Regions from separate parts of the Franconibacter pulveris genome, predicted to be linked through region 2. Evidence: predicted binding sites of a transcription regulator. Region 2 holds the regulator's gene; each other region holds the start of a gene.
The links. Region 2 encodes PurR, which represses purine synthesis genes. Its sites were predicted from a motif close to CANGCAAACGTTTGCNTG; they were not measured.
Positions count from the first base shown of each region.

Region 1: ACU4F7_RS07655 (amino acid aminotransferase) is a predicted target of PurR. The motif match lies at 2,786-2,803, and genes of this name have one in related genera.
Region 3: pyrC (dihydroorotase) is a predicted target of PurR. The motif match lies at 2,679-2,696, and genes of this name have one in related genera.
Region 4: cvpA (colicin V production protein) is a predicted target of PurR. The motif match lies at 2,536-2,553, and genes of this name have one in related genera.

Region 1 covers NZ_CM165555.1:1,616,662-1,622,303, forward strand. The annotation lists gene ldtD (L,D-transpeptidase) at 1-70, shown strand, start outside; gene mepK (peptidoglycan L,D-endopeptidase MepK) at 250-801, shown strand; gene ACU4F7_RS07650 (MBL fold metallo-hydrolase) at 840-1,487, shown strand; gene ACU4F7_RS07655 (amino acid aminotransferase) at 1,533-2,723, opposite strand; gene ACU4F7_RS07660 (porin) at 2,908-4,017, opposite strand; gene asnS (asparagine--tRNA ligase) at 4,537-5,642, opposite strand, start outside.
Region 2 covers NZ_CM165555.1:2,024,738-2,030,379, forward strand. The annotation lists gene punC (purine nucleoside transporter PunC) at 296-1,498, opposite strand; gene punR (DNA-binding transcriptional activator PunR) at 1,607-2,518, shown strand; gene purR (HTH-type transcriptional repressor PurR) at 2,535-3,560, opposite strand; gene cydH (cytochrome bd-I oxidase subunit CydH) at 3,855-3,944, shown strand; gene ACU4F7_RS09655 (MFS transporter) at 4,206-5,372, shown strand; gene ACU4F7_RS09660 (C40 family peptidase) at 5,417-5,642, opposite strand, start outside.
Region 3 covers NZ_CM165555.1:1,718,999-1,724,640, forward strand. The annotation lists gene solA (N-methyl-L-tryptophan oxidase) at 1-569, opposite strand, end outside; gene bssS (biofilm formation regulator BssS) at 688-942, opposite strand; gene dinI (DNA damage-inducible protein I) at 1,244-1,489, opposite strand; gene pyrC (dihydroorotase) at 1,569-2,621, opposite strand; gene ACU4F7_RS08150 (lipoprotein) at 2,746-3,306, opposite strand; gene grxB (glutaredoxin 2) at 3,433-4,080, opposite strand; gene mdtH (multidrug efflux MFS transporter MdtH) at 4,143-5,351, opposite strand; gene rimJ (ribosomal protein S5-alanine N-acetyltransferase) at 5,620-5,642, shown strand, end outside.
Region 4 covers NZ_CM165555.1:3,319,170-3,324,811, reverse strand. The annotation lists gene accD (acetyl-CoA carboxylase, carboxyltransferase subunit beta) at 1-330, shown strand, start outside; gene folC (bifunctional tetrahydrofolate synthase/dihydrofolate synthase) at 403-1,671, shown strand; gene dedD (cell division protein DedD) at 1,661-2,380, shown strand; gene cvpA (colicin V production protein) at 2,611-3,096, shown strand; gene purF (amidophosphoribosyltransferase) at 3,136-4,653, shown strand; gene ACU4F7_RS15665 (UbiX family flavin prenyltransferase) at 4,780-5,349, shown strand.

The DNA of each region.
Region 1 (5,642 bases), 410 kb from region 2:
TTACAATTATGATCAGACCGCGCGATCGGGCGCACAAATCTTGTCAAAAGCTGAAAAATTGATCCGCTAACTTCAGCGACGTCAAAAAGTTAAGCGTCAGAATAACGAGAAAAAAACGGGCCTGCATCGCTGCAAGGCCCGTTTTTACTGGGTTTCGCCTGTCTTGACGAGTTCTTCTACGACAGTTATGGTGCGCTCTCTTGCGCCAGAAGTGCATTAAACGATCACCCAGACTTGTAGACTTTTATCATGGATAATATTGACGCTAATCGCCGCAAATTGCTGGCGTTAGGTGGCGCTGCGCTGGGCGCGGCCGCTATCCTGCCGACGCCCGCTTTTGCAACCCTCTCGACGCCACGTCCGCGTATTTTAACGCTGAATAATCTCCACACCGGGGAGTCGATCAAGGCCGAGTTTTTCGATGGCCGGGGCTATATTCAGGATGAATTAGCAAAGCTTAATCATTTCTTCCGTGATTTCCGCGCGAATAAAGTAAAAGCCATCGACCCCGCTCTGTTTGACCAGCTTTATCGCCTGCAGGGACTGCTTGGCACTCGTCGACCGGTACAGCTAATTTCCGGTTATCGTTCACGTGATACCAACAATGAATTGCGCGCCCACAGCCGCGGTGTGGCAAAAAACAGCTACCACACCAAAGGCCAGGCGATGGACTTCCATATTGAAGGCATTTCGCTCAGCAATATTCGCAAAGCCGCGTTATCTCTGCGCTCAGGTGGTGTAGGATATTACCCCAGCAGTAACTTTGTGCATATTGATACCGGGCCGGTAAGGCACTGGTAAATAATACGGTTCCGGCGCGAGCCGGGTAAAGGAGCGGTATGAACCATCATATTATTCCGGTAACGGCGTTCGCGCAGAACTGCTCGTTAATCTGGTGTGAGGAAACAGGCGAGGCGGCGCTGGTGGACCCAGGCGGCGACGCGGCGCGCATTAAGGTGGAGGTGGCTTCCTGTAACGTCACCGTCAAGCAAATCCTGTTAACTCATGGCCATCTCGACCATGTCGGCGCGGCGGCGGAGCTCGCTTCGCATTACGGCGTACCGATTGTCGGCCCGGAAAAAGAAGATGAGTTCTGGCTGCAAGGCTTGCCGCAGCAAAGCCGAATGTTCGGTCTGGATGAGTGTCAGCCATTGACGCCGGACCGCTGGCTTAGCGAAAAGGATACGGTTAACGTTGGCAACATCACGTTACAGGTGCTGCATTGCCCGGGCCACACGCCTGGCCATATCGTCTTTTTCGATGAAAAATCGCGTCTGCTGGTTTCCGGTGATGTGATTTTCAAAGGCGGAGTAGGCCGCAGCGATTTTCCGCGCGGCGACCACGGCCAGTTGATTGACGCTATCAAGCGTAAACTGCTGCCGCTGGGCGATGATGTCACCTTTATTCCCGGACATGGCCCTGTATCCACGCTCGGCTATGAGCGTCTGCATAATCCGTTTTTGCAGGATGAACAGCCTGTCTGGTAACACAAAAAAAGGCCGCGTAATGCGGCCTTTTTTATGCGCGTTCGCTTACAGCACAGCGACAATCGCCTCGCACAGCGGCGCCATGTTATCCGGCGTCATCCCTGCCACGTTCACACGACCCGACGCCACAGCGTAAACGCCAAACTCTTCGCGCAGACGCAGCACCTGCTCTTTGGTCAGGCCGCTGAACGAGAACATGCCGTTCTGTTTGGTGATGAAGCTGAAATCGCGATCGGCGCCTTTTTCCGCCAGCGTGTTAACGAACAGCTGACGCATACGGTGAATGCGCTGACGCATGTCGGTCAGTTCCTGTTCCCAGATAGCGCGCAGCGCGTCGTTGCTGAGGATAGTCGCGACTACCGCCGCGCCGTGTGCTGGCGGGTTGGAATAGTTAGCGCGAATACAGGATTTCATTTGGCTGAATGCGCGGTCGGCGGTTTCCGCATCCGCAGTAACCAGCGTGCAGGCGCCTACGCGCTCGTTGTACAGGCCAAAGTTTTTCGAGAAGGAACTCGCCACGATAAGCTCTTTATGCAGCGCTGCAAACGCGCGCAGGCCTTCCGCATCTTCTTCCAGACCGCGGGCAAAGCCCTGATAAGCGAAGTCGAACAGCGGCAGCCAGCCTTTCTCAACGGAAAGCTTCGCCAGCTGTTCCCACTGTTCCAACGTCGGGTCGATACCGGTCGGGTTATGGCAGCAGCCGTGGAACAGCACCACGTCGCCAGCCTGCGCTTCCTGCAGGCTGTTGATCAGCCCTTCGAAGTCCAGCGCGTGGTTCTGCGCATCGTAGTAAGCGTATTCACGCACTTCCAGACCGGCGGAATTAAACACGCCTTTATGGTTCGGCCAGCTCGGGTTGCTTACCCATACGCGTTTTACGCTGGTGTTTTTAGCAAGAAAATCCGCTGCTACGCGAAGCGCGCCGGTGCCGCCTGGCGTTTGCGCCGTACGGGCGCGTTTATCATTGATAATGGCGCTGCCTTTGCCGAACAGCAACTCCTGGGTGCAGTGGCCGAATTCAGGAATACCGTCGATGCCGAGATAGTTTTTCGTGGTTTCGTTTTCCAGCAGATACTGCTCTGCTTTCTTAACGCTGGTCAGCACCGGCGTCTTGCCGGTTTCATCTTTATAAACGCCGATCCCTAAGTTGATTTTGCTGGGACGATCGTCGGCGCGAAAAAGGTCGGCCAGGCCCAGAATAGGGTCGGCAGGGGCGGCGGTAATATTCTCAAACATGACGGATTCCATTGTGATGTCAGAAGGGAAATTCGCTATCAGGTTAACGGGAGATTTACAAAATGCCAACCGTTTGCCCTGAAAAGTTAGCGGGATCGCAAAAGATAAACGTTTTTGCTTTCGCCCATAAAAAAACAGGGCCGAAGCCCTGTTTTTTCACTCTCAGACAACAAGGTTGTGCTGATTAGAACTGGTAAACTGCTGCCAGGCCCAGTTGGTCGTCAGAACCAACCCAGCCGCCGCCGGTGCGAGCAGCCTCATCTTCATCAAGCAGGTTGATACGGTAGTCAGCAGAAACGTTGAAGTTTTTGTTGAAGTAGTAAGTCGCACCCACTTCTACATATTTAGCCAGGTCAGCATCGCCGCCCGCAACGCCGGTCAGGTCTTTGCCTTTAGACTGAACATAGGACAGAGACGGACGCAGACCAAAGTCAAACTGATACTGTGCCATAACTTCGAAGTTCTGAGTTTTGTTAGCAACATCGTAAATGGTGTCGCTGCTGTCAGACAGGATGCTGGTATTACGCGTTTCAGCGTATACAGTCGCCAGGTACAGGTTGTTAGCGTCATATTTGGCACCAACAGCCCAGGACTCAGCGTTATCGCCTTTGCCATCTTCTTTCTGGCCAAGGGTACGGTTAGAGTTGCTGTAAGCACCGATTACGCTGAAGCCTTCGCCGAAATCGTAACCCAGAGAGTAACCAACGCCGTCGCCGTTGGCGCGACGCAGATCGGAACGCTCGTTTTTGCCCTGGTACTGTACGCCGAAGGACAGGCCGTCAACCAGACCGAAGAAGTTGCTGTTGCGGTAGGTCAGCAGGCCAGTAGAACGGCTGGTCATGAAGTTATCAACGTAACCGCCGCCCCAGGTTTCGCCAGACCAGGTCGGCGCCATATCAGTGAAAGATTCTACGTCGTAAACGATGCCGTAGTTACGGCCGTAATCGATGGAGCCTGCATCTGCAATTTTCAGACCAGCAAAAGCCAGACGAGTACGGTTAGCGTTATTCTGACCCTGCTCAGCTTCAGCAGCGCTGGCATAGGTACGGTATTCCCACTGGCCGAAACCGGTCAGCTGATCGTTAATCTGCGTTTCGCCTTTGAAACCCAACTGGGCATAGGTGGCGTCAGCGTTATTGGTGTTGTCGCCAGAAGTAACGAAATCGTGTTCAGCGTTTACTTTGCCGTACAGATCCAGTTTGTTGCCGTTTTTGTTGTAGATTTCTGCAGCGTTAGCTGCACCGGCTACCAGCAGGGCAGGGATTACCACTGCCAGAATATTGCGCTTCATCATTATTTATTACCCTCATTGGTTTTTATGAACACCTGCCACTGCCGTCAATAATTCTGTACGGAACTATTGATGAGAGTTTGGTGTCTTTCTGTGTCTGAAGGCATCTTTCCATTCATATTCACGTTTCGCTAGCCTGAAAGTGCTACAAATATCTAAAAGCAGTAACAAAAAGAAATATTGTGTAAGAATTTATGTATTTTCGGGAACTTTGTGAACCATCTCAAATTTCATTCTTTAGGTGAATGGTTTTTGCGCATTTCTTATCTATATATATGAATTGCTTATAGTTAATTAAGCAAAAGCCTTTGCTTATGCAAGAATGATACTCATCTCACCTTTTCTTATCTCTGGTCTTTAGATGGCTGGATGGCTGTGTAAAAGATGAGCAAATATGCTATAGCGTGCGGTTTTGTAAAGTTGCAATGTCTGTGTGGATTTAATTATGTTGGAAAATATTTCTGTTTGAAGCGAGTGGATGCAGGAATGAAAAGGGCCAGCGAGCTGGCCCTTAGAGAAAAATCAGAAGTTAGCGTTACGCGGGGTGCGCGGGAAGGGGATAACGTCACGCACGTTCTGTACGCCGGTGACGTAAGCGATTAAGCGCTCAAAGCCCAGGCCGAAACCGGAGTGGGGTACGGTGCCGTAACGGCGCAGATCGCGATACCACCAGTAATCTTCTTTATTAAGGCCCATCTCTTCCATGCGGGCGTCCAGCACATCCAGACGCTCTTCACGCTGGGAGCCGCCGATGATTTCACCGATGCCTGGCGCAAGCACGTCCATTGCCGCCACGGTTTTGCCATCTTCATTAAGGCGCATATAGAAGGCCTTAATATCTTTCGGATAGTTTTTCACCACGACCGGCGCTTTGAAGTGTTTCTCGGCCAGATAACGTTCATGCTCGGAAGCCAGATCCACGCCCCAGTAAACCGGGTTTTCAAACTTCTCGCCGCACTTTTCAAGGATGGCCACCGCGTCGGTGTAATCCACCTGGGCGAAATCGGCGGAAATGAAGCGCTGCAGGCGTTCAACGGCATCTTTATCCACGCGCTCGGCGAAGAATTTCATGTCGTCCATGCGCTCGTCCAGCACAGCTTTGAACACATACTTCAGCATCGCTTCGGCGAGGCTTGCCACATCGTTCAGATCGGCAAACGCCACTTCCGGCTCCAGCATCCAGAACTCCGCCAGGTGACGGCTGGTGTTAGAGTTTTCCGCACGGAAAGTCGGCCCGAAGGTATAGATTTTGGACAGCGCGCAGGCGTAAGTTTCGCCATTGAGCTGGCCGGAAACGGTGAGGAACGCTTCTTTACCGAAGAAATCCTTATCGAAATCGACTTTGCCTTCGCCAGTACGCGGCAGGTTCTCCAGATCCAGTGTTGAAACACGGAACATCTCGCCTGCGCCTTCCGTATCGGAGGCGGTAATCAGCGGCGTTGAAACCCAGAAGAAGCCCTGCTCGTGGAAGAAACGGTGCAGCGCCTGCGCCAGCGTGTGACGCACGCGGGCAACCGCGCCAATCATATTGGTGCGCGGGCGCAGATGCGCCACTTCACGCAGATATTCGATGCTGTGGCGCTTTGCCGCCATCGGATAGGTATCCGGGTCATCGACCCACCCGGTGA
Region 2 (5,642 bases):
CTTCTCCATCACCTGTGTGATCAGAACCTTCAAACAGCGTAGTCGCAATTTGAGGCTTGTGAGAAATCTCACGGACTAATCCGCGTGCCTGATATCCGACGTAGAACAGAGGAAGGGAGAATACCCTTGCCAGAAAAGCCTTCCATAGCAAAACGGGAGCGCTCCGGCTCCCGTTACTGCATAATATTTATGAGATTTATTGCAAAGCCGCGAATCAGTATAGGCGGCAAATTCTGATGATTCAACCGAATATTGTTAGCAACCTAATTACACAAATGTGACATTATCGATGCCGTTATGATGCGTGTGACGAAGAAGGCGCGTGTTGTCGCTCAGTTTCCGCCCTCTTTTGCCCCCGCATTTTATAGCCCCAGCCCACCAGCAGCACCGTCGCTAACATCACGCTGGTGGTGGAAAGCAGCGGCGCGGCGACCAGCCAGGAAACCAGCAGACTGGCGATAAAACAGAGCCCCAGTTGCAGCGTATTCTGCAACGCCGCCGCGCGACCGGTAGCCTGTGGGAACGGCTGTAGCGCCGCCGCCACGACAATCGGATAGATAGCGCCATTCGCCATCGCCATCAGGCAGAAGGGAATGAGCAGCATCGTCAGAGTCGCGTTTTCATACAACCCCACCGCCCAGGTCGCCGCCACGCTCAGGGCAAACGCTATCAGCAGCCAGGGCAGCAGCCGCGCGCCCGGCAAGCGTTGCAGCGCAGCGCGGCAGCCATAGCCGCCGATAAGAAAGGCAATCGTCTGCGGCACATAACTTAAGCCAATTACAGCAGGGCTGTAGCCCATTTCACTAAGAATAAAGGGTGAGCCGGTCAGCCAGGCGAAAAAGCTGGCGGAGCAGGCGGCGTAGATAAGCACATTGCCGCGATAAGCGGATGAGCGCAGCAGGGTGCCAAAGCGGATTTTTTCCGCCTGCGGCTCAGCATGAGGTTTTACTCGCGGCTGCAGGCGCAGTGCTGGCAACATCAGCAGCAGCGTCACGGCGAACAGTACGACGAAAATGGCCCGCCATTCGAAATGGTTCAGCAGCCAACTGCCCAGCAGCGGCGCCAGAGCCGGAGAAAGCCCCACCAGCGGCATAATCGTCGCGAAAATACGATTAACGCGGTGCGCCGGGTAGTAATCCGTGACCAGCGCCTGCCAGATAACCGCGGCGGCGCACACGCCTACCGCCTGCACGAAGCGCAACGCCAGCAGCGCCGCCGCGTTTTCCACCCACAGCATACCTATGCAGCCGACGGCGAAAATGGCGAGGCCCGTCAGCAGAACGGGACGACGGCCAAAGCGGTCTGAAAGCGGTCCCCAGATCAGCTGCGCCACGGCGAAACCCGCCAGAAACAGGCTCAGGGAGGCGCTGATTGCCGCCGCCTGCGTTTGCAGATCCTGCTGAATAGCGGCGAAAGCGGGCAGATACATATCGGTCGCCAGAAAGCCGAGCACGCTAAGCCCGGCCAGCCAGACAAGAAAAATTTTCGAGGGTTGCATAAGTTCCTCTTATGACGCTTTAACGAAGACCGCGAGTGTAAAGAGTGCAGCCTGCAATGTGAAACGCTAATATTTGGCGATTGCATTCAAAAATTTTGCAGGCATAACATGTGGTCCGAATATTCTCTGGAAGTGGTTGATGCGGTTGCTCGCAGCGGGAGTTTCAGCGCGGCGGCGCAGGAGCTGCACCGCGTGCCCTCAGCCGTGAGCTATACGGTGCGGCAACTGGAGGAATGGCTGGCGGTGCCACTCTTCGAGCGCCGCCATCGTGACGTAGTGCTCACGCCCGCCGGCGCCTGGTTTTTAAAAGAAGGGCGCTCTGTTATCAAAAAAATGATGATCACGCGTCAGCAGTGCCAGCAAATAGCCAACGGCTGGCGCGGGCAGCTTTCTATCGCTGTCGATAACATTGTCCGCCCCGAACGCACCCGCCAGCTGGTGCTGGATTTCTATCGGCATTTTAATGATGTCGAACTGAAAATTTCGCAGGAGGTTTTCAACGGCGTCTGGGACGCGCTGGCGGATGAACGCGTGGAGGTGGCGATTGGCGCGACGCAGGCGATTCCGGTAGGCGGCCGCTACGCGTTTCGGGATATGGGCATGTTGAGCTGGCATTGCGTGGTGGCAAGCCAGCACCCCCTTGCGCAACAGAACGCGCCGCTTAGCGACGACCAGCTGCGCGAATGGCCCTCGCTGGTGCTGGAGGATACGTCGCGTTCGCTGCCCAAGCGCATTACCTGGCTGCTGGATAACCAGCGTCGGGTGATTGTGCCGGACTGGCCTTCGGCGGCGGATTGCCTGAGCGCGGGTCTGTGCGTCGGCATGGTGCCTTCGCATTTCGCGCGCCCGTGGCTTAAGCGCGGCGAGTGGCGAGCGCTGACGCTGGAAAACCCGTTCCCGGACGCTGCCTGCTGCCTGACGTGGCGGCAAAACGACGCCTCGCCAGCGTTGCAGTGGCTACTGGCGTATCTGGGAGACAGCGAGACGTTGAATCGGGAGTGGTTGCGGGAGCCGGATTAGCCGGCCCCCGAAGGGATCAGCGGCGATAGTCGCGGAACGGACCGTCCGCCACGGAGCGGCGTTCAATCAGACGCGGATGCACTTCAATGGTCTGCGACTCTTCACGCTTGTTGACAATACGGTCCAGCAGCATGTTGAACGCCGTCTGGCCGAGGGTCTCTTTCGGCTGGTGAATAGTGGTCAGCGCCGGGCTGAAATAGCGGGCGTTGCGCACGTTGTCATAGCCAATAATAGAAATATCGTGCGGTACGCGCAGCCCCATCTCGTCGGCGGCGCAAATCGCGCCCATCGCCATGATATCGCCGCCGCAAAAGACTGCGGTGGGGCGGTGCGGCTGCGAAAGCATCTGCTGCATGGCGCGATAGCCCGATTCCGGCTCGAAGTCGCCCTGGACAATCCAGTTTTCCGGCATCGAGATCATCGCTTCCTTCAGCGCCTTCATAAAGCCCGCCAGGCGGCCTGCGCCGGTGTTGCGCTCAAGCGGTCCCGGGATAACGCCGATTTCGCGATGGCCGCGTTCGATTAAATAGCGCCCGGCGATGTATCCGCCCTGGAAGGCGTTATCGACTACCGAGTCGGTGAAGTCCGCTTTCGCCTCGCCCCAGTCCATCACCACCATAGGAATGTGACGGTACTCTTCCAGCATGCTGAGCAGCGATTGCGGGTATTCGGAGCACATCACCAGCAGACCGTCGACGCGCTTTTGCGCCATCATCGACAGGTAAGCGCGCTGTTTTTCCAGGTTGTTATGGGCGTTGCCAAGAATCAGCGTGTAACCCTTGGCGAAACAGCTGTTTTCCACCGCTTCGATGATCTCTGCGAAATAGGGCGCTTCGCTGCTGGTGGCGAGCAGACCGATGGATTTGGTGTGGTTAACCTTAAGACTGCGCGCCACGGCGCTCGGCGAGTAGTGCAGTTCTTTAATGGCCGCCCATACCGCGTTGCGCGTCTCTTCCGCGACAAAACGGGTTTTGTTAATTACATGTGATACGGTTGTAGTGGAAACGTTTGCTCGCTTCGCGACGTCTTTAATTGTTGCCATTAGTTGTCACTCCAGACCATGCCCTAACTTCCTGAAAAAACGTTGGTTAAACGTTTGCCTACGCTACCCCCTTGCGGCAACGAAAACGTTGCATCAGGCCGGGAAAAGCCAGTTCGGCTGGAAGGAGAGGGGGGTAATGGCCGGTACATAATAAATTAGCCGAGAATTTTGGCCGATCTTGCGCAAAAGGGGAAGAGGGAAAACGCATATCAGACTAAATCAAAGAGGATTTTTGCGTCCGACTATGTAAAAATGAAGCGCACCCGCTTTTTGTAGGGTTAAAAAGGAGAACAAATGAGTACCGAACTGAAATTTTCGCTAGTCACCACCGTCGTTGTGCTGGGTCTGATTGTGGCTTCGGCGCTGACGGCGGTAATGCACTGATTCGCTTGCCGGGAGAGGGGTTAACTTTCCCTCTCCTCATCATTTTTCCTTATAAATCCCCACGTTGTCCTTTCTTTTATTGCCCGTTCGGGTAATCATTAGCAAATAACAAAAAAGCTACACCCTTAACAAAATCGCAAATATCTTTTGCGATTCTTGTGACTTCTGTCCCAAAGCTATATCTGACATGCTGATTGGCATTCCGTTCTTGTCAGTTGCGCAACAGCCGCTGACGCTCTCTCGTTTTGTCTGGAGTTTTGCATGAGAGTTAATTTTCCTTTACTGGCGCTGGCGATTGGCGCTTTTGGTATCGGCACCACCGAGTTCTCGCCGATGGGGTTGCTGCCGGTTATCGCGAAAGGCGTTGATGTGTCTATACCCGCCGCCGGCATGTTGATTAGCGCCTATGCGATAGGGGTGATGGTTGGCGCGCCGTTGATGACGCTGCTGCTTTCGCACCGCTCGCGCCGCAACGCGCTTATCTTCCTGATGGCGATTTTTACCGTCGGCAACGTCCTCTCGGCCATTTCGCCGGATTACGGCACGCTGTTGGCGTCGCGCATCCTCACCAGCCTCAACCATGGCGCTTTCTTTGGGCTGGGTTCCGTCGTGGCGGCAAGCGTGGTGCCGAAACATAAGCAAGCGAGCGCGGTGGCGACCATGTTTATGGGATTGACTATCGCCAACATCGGCGGCGTGCCTGCGGCGACCTGGCTTGGCGAAGTTATCGGCTGGCGCATGTCATTCCTGGCGACGGCCGGGCTGGGCGTCGTCTCTATGATAAGCCTCTTTTTCTCCTTGCCGAAAGGCAGCGCGGGCGAGCGCCCCGATGTTAAGAGCGAACTGGCCGTGCTGATGCGCCCGCAGGTGGTCAGCGCGTTGCTGACGACGGTGCTTGGCGCCGGCGCGATGTTTACGCTTTACACCTATATTGCGCCAGTGCTGCATAAAGTGACCGACGCTACGCCTGCATTTATTACCGGCATGCTGGTGCTGATTGGCGTAGGCTTCTCAATTGGCAACTACCTTGGCGGGCGTCTGGCGGATCGTTCGGTGAACGGCACGCTTAAAGGATTCCTGCTGCTGCTGATTGTGATTATGGCCGCTATCCCGCTGCTGGCGCGCAGCGAGGTGGGCGCAGCGGTAAGCATGGTTATCTGGGGGGCGGCGACCTTTGCCGTAGTGCCGCCGTTGCAGATGCGCGTAATGCGCGTGGCGAGCGAAGCGCCGGGCCTTTCTTCTTCGGTGAACATCGGCGCGTTTAACCTCGGCAACGCGCTGGGCGCGGCGGCAGGCGGCGCGGTTATCCAGGCGGGTCTTGGCTACAGCGTTGTACCGCTAATGGGGGCGATTATCGCCGCGCTGGGACTGCTGCTGGTCCTTTTCTCCTCACGGCGCAATGCTGAAAAAGCCTTCGCGGCGGAATAAATAAAAAAGGGAAGCGCAGGCTTCCCTTTTTTTGTGCTTAAAATTCAGCGGATGGTACGCGGCGTCATCACCCGACGCGCGCCAACATAGTGACGCTGCCAGTAATCTTCGCTCAGTGAAGTTATCTGAATATCCCGACCGCTGCGCGGAGACTGGATAAACTTGCCGTTGCCGACATAAACGCCCACGTGATCGGCGGTGCCGCGCCCCTGAGTGCGGAAGAAGACCAGATCGCCGCTCTCCAGCTCGCCTCGGTCAACCGGGGCGGCG
Region 3 (5,642 bases), 310 kb from region 2:
TATTCGCCATCCTCGGTAACTACGCGCACTCCCTGCGCCTGAGGCTCTATTGCGGTGACCGCGCAGTTAAAGAGCTGGGCGCAGCCCGCCTCTTCAGCAAGGCGAATATAGTTAGCGATAGCGGTTTCGCTGTAAAGCACGCCGGAATTGGGTTCGAACAAGCCGATATAATCATCCGGCACGCGAAATTCCGGCCAGCGCGCCATGAGTTGTTCGGCATTGAAGGTCTCAAGCGGCAACTGCCAGCGCTGAGCGCTTTGCGCTACGTTGCGCAAAAATTCAGAATGGGCGGGGCCCAGGTTAATGACGCCGCTGCGCTGAAAAATACGCGCTTCGGTAAGGGACTGAAGCTCATCCCATAACGCCTGGGCGCGCAGCACCAGCGGGACATAGATTTCACCTTCGCCGTAAGCGTGGCGGATAAGCCGTGTTTCGCCATGATGGCTGCCTTGCTGGTGCGGCGGATGACCACTGTCCGTCATCAGGACATTCAGCCCTGCCCGGGTGGCGTAATAGCCTGCCGCTGCGCCAACCGAACCGCTGCCAATGATAATCAAATCGTATTGCATGGAGGTGCTCCGCATAGGTTGTTACTTAGCAGAGTAATTAAGGCGGGAAGGTTGCACAAGGCTAAAAATAATAATGGCGCTCCGAAGAGCGCCCGATGGTTATAAGGGAAGCATCAGACTAATGCTTGCGATAATCATTTTCCTGGTACTCGCTGGATTCAATTTTTGCAATGCCAGCTTCTAAAATGGAAATAAATTGTCTGGCTACATCGGTGGTTAGCCATAACGTCTGGCCTATTTCCGTCTCTTCATGGTCAGACGGATTGGAAGTCAAATAATGCAGCCTTAGCATCATGGCATCGTAGCTATCTACAGTGCTGATATCCCATCCAACAAGGGGATGTGTCTGAATAACTTCATTAATTTTTTCCATCATAACCCCCTTAGTACGTGCTTAAAGACAACGGCTCATGAGGTTTCAATGCGTGTTTTATTGAAGCTGTCTAAGTATATCAATCAATATGCTAAAAAGAGGCAAAAATAAATACCCTGCAACACATTTTTTGAAATAATTGATTTATTTGAACAATAAAACGGCAAATTATTCAATAACAGACGTGAAAAGGAAGGATCAATAAGGATATGCTGAAAAGCACTTTATTAATAATAGCAGAAATAAAAAAAGCCGGGCGGCGAAGCCCGGAAACGACACCATAAGAGAAATTTAGGTTAAGTCAGGGTTCGCTAAACCAATCCTCAGCGCTTTCCCAGGTTTCCTGAAGAATTTCGCTGACCCGATCTTTCGCTTCTTTGCCTGCGCCCAGTACCGAAAGATTATTGGTGGCGGCATAGCGCACCTGGACGCGGTTTGCAAAGTCGGGGAACTGTTGTTCAATACGACGGCTAAGCTCGCAGGCCAGGGCGTCGATAGCGCCAGGCGGCAGCGTTGTGGTTCTGGCGATAGTTACTTCTACACGCATAAAAACCCCCTGTTAACGATACTGTATATTTATACAGATAATTGCGATGGCTTGCAACAGGGGGGGCGATTAATAAGATTTATGCCTGACGTTTCACGGACCAGCGCACTTTTTCACCGGCCAGGAACGGCACGATGCTGTCGTCGCTAAGGCTGATGCTTTGCGGCATCTCTACCTCTTCACGCACCAGCTCGATAGTGTCTTCGTTTACCGGCAGGCCGTAGAAGCGCGGGCCGTTGAGCGAACAGAACGCTTCAAAATGGGCCAGCGCGTTCATCTCTTCAAACACCGTGGCGTAAGCGCCCAGCGCGGAAGGCGCGTTAAAACATCCGGCGCAGCCGCAGCTGGCTTCTTTGCGATGGCGGGCGTGCGGCGCAGAGTCGGTGCCGAGGAAAGCGCGCTCAAAGCCGCTCGCCACTAGTTCGCGCAGCGCCTGCTGGTGAACGCTGCGTTTAAGGATGGGCAGGCAATAGAGGTGAGGGCGCACGCCGCCAACCAGCATATGGTTGCGGTTGAACATCAAATGCTGCGGCGTAATGGTGGCGGCAAGAAGCTCGTTGCCTTCGCGCACATACTGGGCGGCGTCTTTGGTCGTGATATGTTCAAACACCACTTTCAGCCCCGGCAGGCGGCGGCGCAGCGGTTCCATTACCGTTTCGATAAACCGCGCTTCGCGATCGAAAATATCGATATCCGCGTGAGTCACTTCGCCATGCACCAGCAGCGGCATGCCCAGGCGCTCCATGCGCTCCAGCACGGGCATGATCGCGTCGATGCTGGTGACGCCGTGGCTTGAGTTAGTGGTGGCGTTCGCCGGATAGAGCTTGGCGGCCGTAAAGACCCCTTCCTCGAAGCCGCGCGCCAGTTCGTCGGCATCCAGCGTGTCGGTCAGGTAGCAGGTCATCAGCGGTTCAAACGTATGGCCTGCGGGGACGGCGTCCAGAATACGCTGGCGATAAGCGACAGCCGCCGCCACGGTAGTGACCGGAGGAGCCAGGTTCGGCATGACGATGGCGCGCGCATAGGTCTCGCTGGTATAAGGCAGAACGGTTTGCAGCATCTCGCCATCGCGTAGATGGAGATGCCAGTCGTCAGGACGGCGGATGGTTAACACCTGGGGTTGTTCAGTCATGAAATGCTCCGGCTAGAAGGACAAAAATGGCTGGATTTGCGCCGGGCACTAAGGATAAGCGGAAACGTTTTCGTTTGCACCCTTTTCGTGCTTCGCGCCGGGGCCATCACCCCGGCGCGGAGACTCAGTCTATAAAGGGGATCACGATTTCACCCGGCTTCACTTCCAGCCCTTTGGCATAGCGTTTGGCCAGCTTTTCGCCTTCGCTGCCATCTTCGCTCAGCACATAAGCGGGGTGCTGATTGAAATAGCTGCGCAGCGACTGGTTAAGGTAAGGCGTCAGGGTCTCCAGCAACGCCTGCATTTTTTGCGGCTGCACCGTCGCGTTAACCACCTCCATTTCCTGGAGATAAATCGCCCCCTTCTCTTTGTTAAAGACCGGCAGCGCTTTCAGCGTCAGCTTCATGTTCGCTTTTTGATTGCCGAAAAGGGAGGTCATATCCAGACTGGCGTCGCCGGTCAGCGTGACTTTGTTCGGCTCTTCACGCCCAATCTGGCTTGCCAGGTTGCTCAGCACGATGTGGGCATCCGCCACGCCCGGCACGCCAATATCACGCGAGAAATTATTGCGCTTTTGCAGCGCCTGGTTAATTTCCTGCTCGGTAACCGTGTACTGGGTTAACTGGTTACACCCTGCCAGCAGACCGCTGACAACCAGCGCGGCGGCGACAATAAAGCTCTTCATCTCATTCCTCGACATGTACACAAAGTCCGTGCCAGGGGATCCTGACACAAAGCAGCATGTCGCGCCAGAATAAGTGTCGCCAGCGGAAAAGGCTGAAAAAGCCGGTGGCGGCCACCGGCATAAGGATTAAATAGAGATTGAGGAGAGAAGATTGACCTGGGTTTGTTTGGCCATATTGTCCCGGTAATCCGCCACGCGGGTCGGGTACTCTACGCCTGCCACCAGCGTCAGGTTACGCAGCAGCGGGAAGAGATGAATATCATCCTCTGAGAGCTCGCCATTGACGGCGTTAGGCTGCTTAATCAGCTTATCGAGATCGCGCAAATCATCGTTGATGTTCTTGATAAGCCCTGCCGAGTGGGCAAGATGCTCGTCGAAAGCGCCAATCGCCGCCTCTTTCTTTTTCACAAAGTAAGCCCGCGCCTGTGGGGTGGCGAACTCATCAAAAGGCGCTTTGGCGATGCGCGGCAGCAGCAGGCGGTTGACGTAGCCGTTTACTTTACGAAGCCAGGTTTCAACGGCCGGATTACGCTTCCCGGTGAGCAGCGGTTTGCCGTCGAGCTTATCGACGTAGTAAACAATATCGAGGCTTTCCGGCAGATAGCGGCTGTCATCTTTTTGCAGAATCGGGGCCATCTTCTGACCGATCATCCGGGTGGGCGTTTCTTCATCATCGTTGAGCAGCACGTTCAGCTCAACCGGGATATTTTTCAGCCCAAATATCATGCGCGCCTTCACGCAAAACGGGCAGTGATCGTAAATATATAGCTTCACGTTTCTCCTCCTGTTATGGCGTCCGTGCCTTCAGTATGGAAGAGAAGCCAGGGCGGGGCAAATTAGCTGCCCGGTTCAAGCATGGTCGGCTCGAGGCGCTTCTGGCTGAACTGCCACCACAGAGCAAAGAATGTCGCTACGCCGATAACGCCGAGCATCATCCAGGGCAGCTCTGGCTGCTGCAACGTTTTGCCGGCGTCAAACAGCCAGCCGCCGCCCGCATAGCCGAGCGCGCCGCCAAAGGCGAGGCCAAGGCGGCTGAAGCCCATATAGCTGCCGCGGGCGCGGGAATCGGCGAGCGAAGCGCCGAGCGTCTCCCGAGCCGGCTCCGCGATAATCGAGCCGATGTAAAACAGACAAATCAGGGTAAATAGCTGCTGCAAACTGCCCACCAGGCCTATCGGCAGCAGGCTCAGCGTCATCAGCAGCAGGCCCGCCATCAGACGGTGTTCCAGACGAAAGCGCTTTTCGCTCCAGCGGGCGACAGGGTAGAGCAGGGTAAGCGAAAGCGTCGCTTCGATGGCGTACATCCATTTCACGGCGGCGGGCGTGCCGGCGATGTCATTGACCATAATCGGCAGCATCAGCATAACCTGCACCGCCAGCATGTAGTAGCCGGTGAGCGTCAGCACGTAAGTGACAAACCGCTTGTCGCGCAGCACGCGGCTCATCCCTTCGCGCAAAGGGGTGCGGATGGTCGACAGCTTCCAGTCCGGCAACAGCCAGGCGTTAAAGCCCGCGCAAATCACAAACAGCAGCGCGCCTGCGCCGCAGACGAGGCGAAAATCATACTGCAGCAGCCAGCTGCCGAGCAGAGCGCCAATCACCGCGCCCGCGCTGTCCTGCATCATCAGCAGAGAAAAAAAGCGCCCGCGCTGGTGCGGACGCACCAGTTTTACTACCAGCGCCGAGCGCGGCGGGTCAAACAGGGTGCCGCCAAGGCCGGAGAGAATGCAGGAGAGCCAGAGCATCCAAGGCTCCTGGGCGACCGCCATCGTCGCAAAACCCGCCGCACGCATCAGCATGCCGGTGACGATCATCGGCCGGGCGCCAAGACGGTCGGCTATCGCGCCGCCGAAGATCCCAAGCCCCTGCTGAATAAACTGACGCAAGCCGAGGGCGATGCCGACCATCAGCGCGGCCCAGCCCAGTTGATCGACAAAGCGAATAGAAATCAGGGGAAAGACGACAAAGAAGCCCAGCACCACGAGCATGTTGTCAATCAGCAGGAAATATTTACCCAGGCTCCTTGCCTGCGACACGCTGGCCATTTCCCCTCCTGGGAAAACGCAAAGATAAGGCTCTATTTTGCGGGTGCGTCTTAGACTTTCCTATATTCAAAACAATAATATTTTTTTATCGATCCAGATGTTTAATTGATGACGTTAATCGAAATAGCGCCGCGGGGTGCGGAAAATGGTATGTTGTTGTTTTCCCTGTTTTGTCTCGCACAGGTATAGTTAACTTACCGCGCATGAGACAGCGGCGTATCGCCGCTCGCGCCGTGTGGCTTATTGTGGACGAAGGAGTGGGTGATAAATGTTTGGCTACCGCAGTAACGT
Region 4 (5,642 bases), 1.3 Mb from region 2:
GTGCTGACCGACCCGACCATGGGCGGCGTCTCCGCGAGCTTCGCGATGCTGGGCGACCTTAACATCGCCGAGCCGAAAGCGCTGATTGGCTTCGCCGGCCCGCGCGTTATCGAGCAAACCGTACGTGAAAAACTGCCGCCGGGCTTCCAGCGCAGCGAGTTCCTGATCGAAAAGGGCGCTATCGACATGATAGTCCGTCGTCCGGAGCTGCGACTGAAGCTTGCCAGCATTCTGGCGAAGCTGATGAATCTGCCGGCGCCGAACCCGGATGCGCCGCGCGAAGCGGTCGTGGTTCCGCCCGCGCCGGAACAGGGTCAGCAAGAGGCCTGATAGTCTTGAAGGGCAGGGCCGCACCGGCGCTGCCCTTTTTCTTTTCTGAACCGTAACCAGGATACGGGCATCATGGAACAGCAATCTATTCCGCAAGCCACGTCGCCTCTGGCCACGTGGCTTTCTTATCTGGAAAACCTGCACAGTAAAACCATCGACATGGGGCTTGAGCGCGTCTCCCGCGTGGCGGCCGCGCTTGGCGTAACCAAACCCGCACCGTTCGTTTTCACCGTCGCGGGCACTAACGGCAAGGGCACCACCTGTCGCACGCTGGAAGCGGTGCTGATGGCGGCCGGCTACAAGGTAGGGGTGTATAGTTCTCCGCATCTGGTGCGTTATACCGAACGCGTGCGCGTACAGGGCAAAGAATTGCCCGAGGCGCGCCATACCGCCTCCTTCGCGGAAATCGAAACGGCGCGGGGCGAAACCTCGCTCACCTATTTCGAATACGGCACGCTCTCGGCGCTGTGGCTTTTTAAACAGGCGCAGCTGGATGTGGTTATCCTCGAAGTCGGGCTGGGCGGTCGTCTGGACGCGACTAACCTGGTGGATGCGGATGTGGCTGCGGTCACCAGCATCGCGCTCGATCACGTCGACTGGCTGGGGCCGGATCGCGAAAGCATCGGCCGCGAAAAAGCGGGCGTTTTCCGCCAGGGCAAACCGGCCGTGGTGGGCGAGCCGGATATGCCCCATACCATCGCCGACGTGGCTGCGGAGAAAGGCGCGCTGCTGCTGCGCCTCGGCGCAGACTGGAACTATGAGGTAGGTGAAGGGGGCTGGCGGTTTGCTGACGCTCAGGGCGCGCTTGAAAACCTGCCGCTGCCGCAGGTGCCGCAGCCTAACGCCGCCACGGCGCTCGCCGCGCTGCGCGCAAGCGGGCTGGCGATAAGCGAAGAGGCTATCCGCGAGGGCATTGCCCGCGCAACGCTGCCGGGACGTTTTCAGATTGTGAGCGACTCCCCGCGCCTTATCCTCGATGTGGCGCATAATCCTCATGCGGCAGCTTACCTGGCCGAACGCCTGCGCCAGGCGCCAACGCGCGGCCGGGTGCTGGCGGTGATCGGCATGCTGCATGACAAAGATATCGCCGGGACGCTGGCCTGTCTGGAGCCTGTAGTCGATAGCTGGTATTGTGCCCCTCTGGAAGGGCCCCGCGGCGCCAGCGCAGAGCAGTTAATCGAGCATCTCGGCGCAGGCGAGGTTTTCGCAAGTGTGGCCCAGGCCTGGCGTGCGGCGATGGCGCAGGCGCAGGCGTCAGATACGGTGCTGGTGTGTGGGTCGTTCCACACGGTAGCGCAGGTAATGGAAGAGATGGACGCGGGGAGAACCGGTGGCGAGTAAGTTTCAGAACCGATTAGTGGGAACCATTGTGCTGGTGGCGCTCGGGGTAATCGTGCTGCCAGGGCTGCTTGACGGAAAGAAAAAGCATTATCAGGATGAGTTCGCCGCTATTCCTCTGGTGCCGAAACCAGGCGACACGAACGAACCCGATATGCTGCCGGCGGCCACTCAGGCGCTGCCGGCTCAGCCGCCGGAAGGGGCGGCGGAAGAGGTGAGGGCGGGCAACGCGGCGACCTCTTCTATTGATACCACGCGCCTGCCGGCGGAAACCGGCGCGGGCATTGACGAAGTACCGGAAGAGGTACAGCCGAAACCCAAACCGAAGCCGGTGGAGAAACCGAAGCCGGTAGAGAAGCCGCAGAGCAAACCGCAGCGCGATAAAACCGATGAGCAGCTGGCGATGCTGAGCGAAGAGGAACAGCCTGCCGCGAAGCCGACCCAGAACAAACCCGAAGCGCCGCCTGCCGGTAAAGCCTATGTGGTGCAGTTGGGCGCGCTGAAAAATGCCGACAAAGTAAATGAAATTGTTGGTAAACTTCGCGCCAGCGGCTATCGCGTTTATACCTCGCCTTCAACGCCGGTGGCGGGGAAAATCACCCGCATTCTGGTTGGCCCGGAAGCGTCAAAAGATAAGCTTAAAGGTTCGCTTGGCGAACTGAATAAGATTTCCGGCCTCAACGGCGTGGTGATGAACTATAGCGTGAACTGATAAAAGCGCGCCGGTCAGGCGCGTGAATCGGTCAGCCGTTTGCGAAGCGGTCAGGGCAACAAGTAAGCGAAACGGGCCTTTACCGCGCTGCGCGGGATAATGGCGTTGAATCTTTTTTCAACGCCATTTTTTATTGAAGTGGGATAAGGAAACCCTACGCAAACGTTTTCTTTTTCTGTTAGAATGCGCCCCGAACTGGACGTCAGGGCGATTTATCGTGGGACACATTCATGGTCTGGATAGATTACGCCATTATTGCGGTGATTGGCTTCTCCTGTCTGATTAGCCTTATCCGCGGGTTTGTGCGGGAAGCGTTATCACTGGTGACGTGGGGCTGTGCTTTCTTTGTCGCCAGCCATTACTACACTTACCTGGCAGTCTGGTTCACTGGCTTTGAGGACGAACTGGTACGAAATGGGATTGCTATCGCGGTGCTGTTTATCGCGACGCTTATCGTCGGTGCGGTGGTCAACTATGTGATTGGCGCGCTGGTGGAGAAAACCGGCCTGTCGGGGACAGACAGGGTGTTGGGGATCTGTTTCGGTGCTTTACGAGGAGTGCTGATTGTCGCCGCCATTCTGTTCTTTCTGGATACCTTTACCGGCCTGTCGAAAAGCGAAGACTGGCAAAAGTCGCAGCTCATTCCGCAATTCAGTTTCATCATCAGGTGGTTTTTTGATTACCTGCAAAGCTCGTCAAGTTTCTTACCCCGGTAATCGTGCCGGGGGCAGGCTTTGAATTGAGGAAAAGACAACATGTGCGGTATTGTCGGTATCGCCGGTGTTATGCCGGTAAACCAGTCGATTTATGACGCGTTAACGGTGCTTCAGCACCGTGGGCAGGATGCCGCAGGCATCATCACCATTGATGCAAATAACTGCTTCCGTCTGCGTAAGGCAAACGGTCTGGTGAATGATGTATTCGAAGCCCGCCATATGCAGCGTCTGCAGGGCAATATGGGCATCGGCCATGTGCGCTATCCGACCGCAGGCAGCTCCAGCGCTTCCGAGGCGCAGCCGTTCTACGTCAACTCCCCGTATGGCATCACGCTTGCCCACAACGGCAACCTGACCAACGCCCATGAGCTGCGCAAAATGCTGTTCCAGGAAAAGCGCCGCCATATCAACACCACCTCCGATTCCGAAGTTCTGCTGAATATTTTTGCGAGCGAATTAGATAACTTTCGCCACTACCCGCTGGAAGCGGACAACATTTTCGCCGCCATCGCCGCCACCAATCGCCTGATTCGCGGCGCTTACGCTTGCGTGGCGATGATCATCGGCCACGGCATGGTCGCTTTCCGCGACCCGAACGGCATCCGTCCGCTGGTGCTTGGCAAGCGCGACGTGGGCGACGGGCGCACCGAGTATATGGTCGCTTCTGAGAGCGTGGCGCTGGATACGCTGGGCTTTGAGTTCCTGCGCGACGTGGCGCCGGGCGAAGCGGTTTACATCACCGAAAAAGGCCAGCTCTTTACCCGCCAGTGCGCGGATAATCCGGTGAGCAACCCGTGCCTGTTCGAATATGTGTACTTTGCGCGTCCGGACTCGTTCATCGACAAGATCTCTGTCTACAGCGCCCGCGTGGGCATGGGCAAAAAGCTCGGCGAGAAAATCGCCCGCGAGTGGGAAGATCTGGATATCGACGTGGTTATTCCTATCCCGGAGACCTCCTGCGATATCGCGCTCGAAATCGCCCGCATTCTGGACAAGCCGTACCGCCAGGGGTTTGTGAAAAACCGCTACGTGGGCCGCACCTTTATCATGCCGGGTCAGCATCTGCGCCGTAAGTCGGTGCGCCGCAAGCTTAACGCCAACCGTGCCGAGTTCCGTGATAAGAACGTGCTGCTGGTGGATGACTCCATCGTACGCGGCACCACCTCTGAGCAGATTATCGAGATGGCGCGCGAAGCGGGCGCGAAAAAGGTTTACCTCGCTTCCGCCGCGCCGGAGATTCGCTTCCCGAACGTTTATGGCATTGATATGCCAAGCGCCAATGAGCTTATCGCCCACGGCCGCGAAGTGGATGAGATCCGCCAGATTATCGGCGCCGACGGGCTGATTTTCCAGGATCTCAACGATCTTATCGAGGCGGTGCGCGCTGAGAACCCGGATATTCAGCAGTTCGAATGCTCCGTGTTTAACGGCGTGTATGTGACCAAAGATGTGGATCACAACTATCTGGAGTACCTGGATTCCCTGCGTAACGACGACGCCAAAGCGGTGATGCGGCAGAACGAAGTGGAAAACCTCGAGATGCATAACGAAGGCTAAGCTTTTCGCTTCGCTTTGATAAAACGCGAACTTTTTAGTTCGCGTTTTGTTTTTCAGGGGCGACAGATTTGCATCTCGCGGCGTCTTGCGGCAAAGTCAGCCCACCATAAAAGCAGGGGCGATAGTATGAAACGACTCATAGTGGGCATTTCCGGGGCGAGCGGGGCGATTTACGGCGTGCGCCTGTTGCAGGTGTTGCAGAACCTGGCGGAAATTGAAACCCATCTGGTGATGAGTCAGGCGGCGCGCCAGACGCTGTCGCTGGAAACGAATTTTTCCCTGCGCGAAGTGCAGGCGCTGGCGGATGTGGTGCACGACGCCCGGGATATCGCTGCCAGCATCTCTTCCGGTTCGTTTAAAACCGACGGCATGGTTATTTTGCCTTGTTCGATTAAAACCCTTTCCGGCATTGTTAACAGCTATACCGATGGGCTGCTCACCCGCGCGGCGGACGTGGTGCTGAAAGAGAGAAGGACGCTGGTGCTGGGCGTGCGTGAAACGCCGCTGCACCTGGGCCACTTGCGGTTGATGACCCAGGCGGCAGAACTGGGCGCAGTGATTATGCCGCCAATGCCGGCGTTTTATCACCGTCCGCAAAGCCTGGACGAGGTGATTAACCAGACCGTTAACCGGGTGCTGGATCAGTTTGACATTACGCTGCCGGCAGATCTTTTCGCCCGCTGGCAGGGCGCCTGAGCGCGGTAAATCGCGCCAACAAAGTGCAATACTTTGCGGCGCGCCTCATTTTGGGGCGATTCTGTAACAGCGATCATATCCTGCAAAATTAATCCCGCCTTTTTGCTTTTCCCGCTGAGATTCCGAAGCGGGGAGTGCTATCTTTCCCTCAGATAACGTTGTTGCAACCTTCCATTAACATTATTTGGCGCGATTTTCAGGCGCAGAAAAGTGGCATGAGAAGTGCAATACGATAGCTGTTACACACAACAACACAACGCAACAGATAATAAAATCAGCAAACTTGAGGGTAA